2 regions of the Candidatus Pelagibacter sp. PS_02 genome follow, and region 2 is predicted to be linked to the other one. Evidence: riboswitches for the same ligand, from Rfam matches in the RefSeq annotation. Region 2 holds a riboswitch; the other holds the start of a gene.
The links. Region 2 has a riboswitch for glycine ahead of gcvT (glycine cleavage system aminomethyltransferase GcvT). Riboswitches for the same ligand answer to the same signal wherever they lie in the genome.
Positions count from the first base shown of each region.

Region 1: linked by a shared signal. The riboswitch ahead of AC5SL4_RS00540 (malate synthase G) and the one ahead of gcvT (glycine cleavage system aminomethyltransferase GcvT) in region 2 are both predicted to bind glycine.

Region 1 covers NZ_CM182079.1:100,303-102,514, reverse strand. The annotation lists gene secA (preprotein translocase subunit SecA) at 1-27, shown strand, start outside; gene AC5SL4_RS00545 (acetyl-CoA carboxylase carboxyltransferase subunit alpha) at 22-1,128, opposite strand; glycine riboswitch at 1,220-1,307, shown strand; gene AC5SL4_RS00540 (malate synthase G) at 1,378-2,212, shown strand, end outside.
Region 2 covers NZ_CM182079.1:255,053-257,264, forward strand. The annotation lists gene AC5SL4_RS01370 (5-oxoprolinase subunit C family protein) at 1-43, shown strand, start outside; gene AC5SL4_RS01375 (DMT family transporter) at 30-911, shown strand; glycine riboswitch at 936-1,025, shown strand; gene gcvT (glycine cleavage system aminomethyltransferase GcvT) at 1,103-2,209, shown strand; gene gcvH (glycine cleavage system protein GcvH) at 2,206-2,212, shown strand, end outside.

The DNA.
Region 1 (2,212 bases), 150 kb from region 2:
TTTAAAAACTGTTGTGGGGCCTTATAAAGAAAATATAAAATAGCCCAATAAAACTATTACTCCAAATAAAACTGCTAAATTTAACTTTGATTTAAAGAAGTTTTTAATAAATAAATTAACCTTATTTTCTTTCATGCTGAGTGTACTTAGATCGTCTAATTGATTTACGAAACCTTTAGATCTTCCAATAGTTAAAAATTTATTTTTTCTATGATTAAAAATTTCTTCTCCACTCATGTTAAAAAATTCATTCAAATTTTTTTCAATCGATTTTCTTACGTTATCTAATATTAGGTCTCTATCTCTGTGGGCACCACCAATTGGCTCTGAAATAATTTCATCAATTACTTTTAGTTCTAAAAGGTCTTTTGAAGACAATTTCATAGCTTTTGCTGCTTCTAAAGTTCTTTTGGGGTCTCTCCATAAAATGGTGGCACAGCCCTCTGGAGATATTACTGAGTAAATTGCATTTTCTAACATGATTACCTTGTTAGATGAAGCAAGTGCTATTGCCCCTCCTGATCCACCTTCTCCAATAACAATTGCAAGAGTTGGGACGTTTAAAGACATGCAACACTCAATTGATTTTGCAATTGCCTCTGCTTGACCTCTTTCTTCCGCCCCTACACCAGGGTAAGCTCCGGGTGTGTCTATAAAAGAAATTATCGGAATGTTAAATTTATTTGCTAATTTCATTAATCTAATTGTTTTTCTGTAACCCTCAGGTCTCATCATTCCAAAATTTCTTTCAATTCTACTTTCAAGGCTGTCCCCTTTTTCTTGACCAATAACTAAGACAGATTTTTCATCAAATTTTGCAAATCCTGCTAATACAGATTTGTCTTCTCCATAATATCTATCACCTGACAATGGGATAAAATCTTCAAATAAATTATCAATAAAAAATTTTGCTTTAGGTCTATCTTCATGTCTTGCAACTAGAGTAGTTTGCCAGGGATCTAAGTTAGAGTAAATCTCTTGTAGCTTATTATCTATCTCTTTTTGAGACTCAGATATTTTTTTGGTATCTACTTCCGAAAGACCATCTTGATTATAAGGGTCTTTAAGTTTGTCTATTTCTATCTCTAAATTTTTAATATCTGTTTCAAAATTTAAATAATTTTTCATATGATTGTTTAATTATTAATTAATTAAGAAAAAAGGCAATAAAATGTTTTAAATAATTTATATTTGACATAATTCTATTAAAAGGTACTCTTAATTGATATCGGGAGAGACTATTAAATAATAGCGCCGAAGGAGCAACCACCCCGGAAACTCTCAGGCAAATGGACCGATAACAAACATAACACTCTGGAAAGAGATTTATCTCGCCGAAGGAGCAAAACTCTCAGGCAAAAATACAGATGGGGTAAAATGGGTGCTATGAAAGAACAATATACAAAAATACACAATCTATCAGTTTCTAATAAATTGCTTAACTTCGTTAATGAAGAGTTGCTTAAAGATACAAATATTTCTTCTGAAAAATTCTGGGAAGGCTTCGACCAAGTAGTTCATGAGCTAGCCCCAAAAAATAAAGAGCTATTAAAAATAAGAGAAGATTTACAAAAAAAAATAGACGATTGGCATATTGCTAATAAAGGTAATGAAATCAATCTAGAGGAGTATAAAAAATTTTTAAAAGAAATTGATTATTTAAAAGAAGTGGGCCCTGATTTTAAGATCAAAACAAATAATGTTGATGAAGAAATAACTAGTATTGCTGGACCTCAATTAGTAGTTCCAATCATGAACGAAAGGTATGCACTGAATGCCGCTAATGCTAGATGGATGAGTTTATATGACAGTTTGTATGGTACAGATGTAATCGAGCAATCTGAGGATAGTGCCACTCAAAGATACGATCCTTTAAGAGGAGAAATGGTTATAAAATATGGAAGAGACTTTTTAGAAAAATATTTTCCTCTAGAAAATTTTGAATGGCATAATATTACAGGCTTTAAAATTGATAATGGCTCTTTAACAATATTAAAAGATAGTAATAAATCATCTTTAAAAAATAAAGATAAATATATTGGTCATAGAGGAGAGGCCAATGATCCATCAGCAATAATTTTAAAAAATAATAATCTTCATATAGAAATAATTATAGACCCAAATGCTTTTAGTGCTCAACAAGATCCTGCTAAAATTAGTGATATTATTGTTGAAGCTGCAGTTTCAACTATTTGTGATAATGAAGATAGTG
Region 2 (2,212 bases):
ATATACAGAAGATACAAATAAATATTTAAATGAATGTAATTAATAAAATTCCAGGTCCTATATTAGTTTTTATGGGAGCTTGCTGCTTAAGCTTTGGAGGCTTAATTGTTAAATCATTTGAAGGATCAACATTATGGCAAATATTATTTTGGAGATCTTTATTTTTTTCGCTTACAGTCTTACTTTTTTTAATAATTACTTATAAAAAAAAATTATTTAAAGCGTTTTACGATTCAGGTTTACCAGGACTTATTGGCGGAGTTATTTTATCATTTGGTTTTTGTGGGTACGTCTTTGCGATGTATAATACAACTGTTGCCAATACTAATTTTATTATTTCGACGCAAATACTCTTTTTAGCAATATTTGGTTATTTATTTTTAAAAGAAACAATTTCATCTATTACTTTAGCTTCAATTATTTTAGCAATTACGGGTGTCCTATTAATGGTAGGTAATTCTTTATCACCAGGAGAGATGTCTGGAAACTTAGCGGCTTTTAGCATGCCAATTACATTTGCAGTCTTAATTATAATTGTTAGAAAATTTCCTACAGTTGACATGGTGCCAGCTCAATTTATAGCTGGTGTGAGTTCATGCTTTATTGGATTTTTATTATCTGAGAAGCTTATGATTTCTTCACATGATATATTTTTAGGTTTTACAGCAGGTTTTTTTCAAGTAGGATTTGGTTTTATATTTATAACTATGGGTGCACGTAGTACACCATCTGCAATGGTTGGTATAATCATGTTATCCGAATCTGTGTTGGGGCCAATGTGGGCCTTTTTATTTGCAGCTGAACGACCTTCTTTATTTACTTTAATCGGAGGAGGAGTAATTCTTTTTGCAGTATTATTGCAATTTTACTCACTACTTTTTTCAAATAAAAAAGAAAAAATTATTAATTGACTCTGTTACATATCTGGTAGATTATTCTTATATACGGGAGAGACTACAAACAATCGTAGCGCCGAAGGAGCAACCACCCAGGAATCTCTCAGGCAAAAGGACCGTAACATATTAACTCTGGAAAGAGATTAAGTTCTCGCCGACGGAATAAAACTCTCAGGCAAACATACAGATGGGTACAGTAAGTTAATATGGATATTTTAAAAACCGCACTTTACAGTTTACATCAAAAGCATGGAGCTAAGTTTGTTCCATTTGCTGGGTATCAAATGCCAATTCAATATTCTAAAGGAATTATTGAGGAACACAAAAGTACAAGAGAAAATGCAGGTATTTTTGATGTGTCCCATATGGGTCAGTTATTCATTAAAGGAGATGATAAGTTGGCAAAAGATCTTGAAAAAATTTTTCCAGCTGAATTGAGTAAGGCTAAATTAAATCAATCCAAATATAGTTTTTTAATGAATGATGAAGCAGGAATTTATGATGATTTAATTATCACAAAAGTTGAAGGTGGTTTTAACATTGTATTAAATGCTGCTTGTAAGAGTACAGATTTTAAACTTTTAACTAAATTGTTAGAAGATAAGTATGAAATGATTTTAAGTGAAGAGCTATCGCTTATAGCAATTCAAGGCCCTAAAGCAGTCCAAATACTAGAAAAGATAATCAATGGAGTATCAGATCTAAAATTTATGAATGGTGATACGTTTAATTATCTTAAAGAGGATATTTATATCACAAGATCAGGTTATACCGGTGAAGATGGATTTGAGATATCTATCAAAAATGAGAACGCAGAAGCGTTTGTGCAAAAACTCATAGATGAAGGGGCTAATTTAATTGGATTAGGTGCCAGAGATACCTTGAGACTAGAGGCGGGACTTTGTTTGTATGGTCATGACATGGATATTAATAAAAGCCCAGTAGAAGCAAATTTAAAATGGGCGATATCAAAAAATAGAATTCTTGAGGGTGGGTTTATTGGATGTGAAAAAATTAAATCTCAAATCGAGAAAGGAGTAAACAAAATCCGCGTAGGTATTAAGCCAGAAGGAAGAATTATAGCCCGTGAAAAAACTTCAATATTTAGTGAGGATGATAAAAATATTGGGGAAATTACAAGTGGAACTTTTGGACCCAGCGTTCAGGCCCCAGTTGCAATGGGTTATGTAGAAAATTCATTTTCTAAAATTGATACTAAGGTTTTTTTAGAAGTGAGAGGAAAAAAATATCCGGCAATTATAAGTAATTTGCCATTTTATAAAAAAAGTTATGTGAAAGGAGCTAGTAAATGAGTG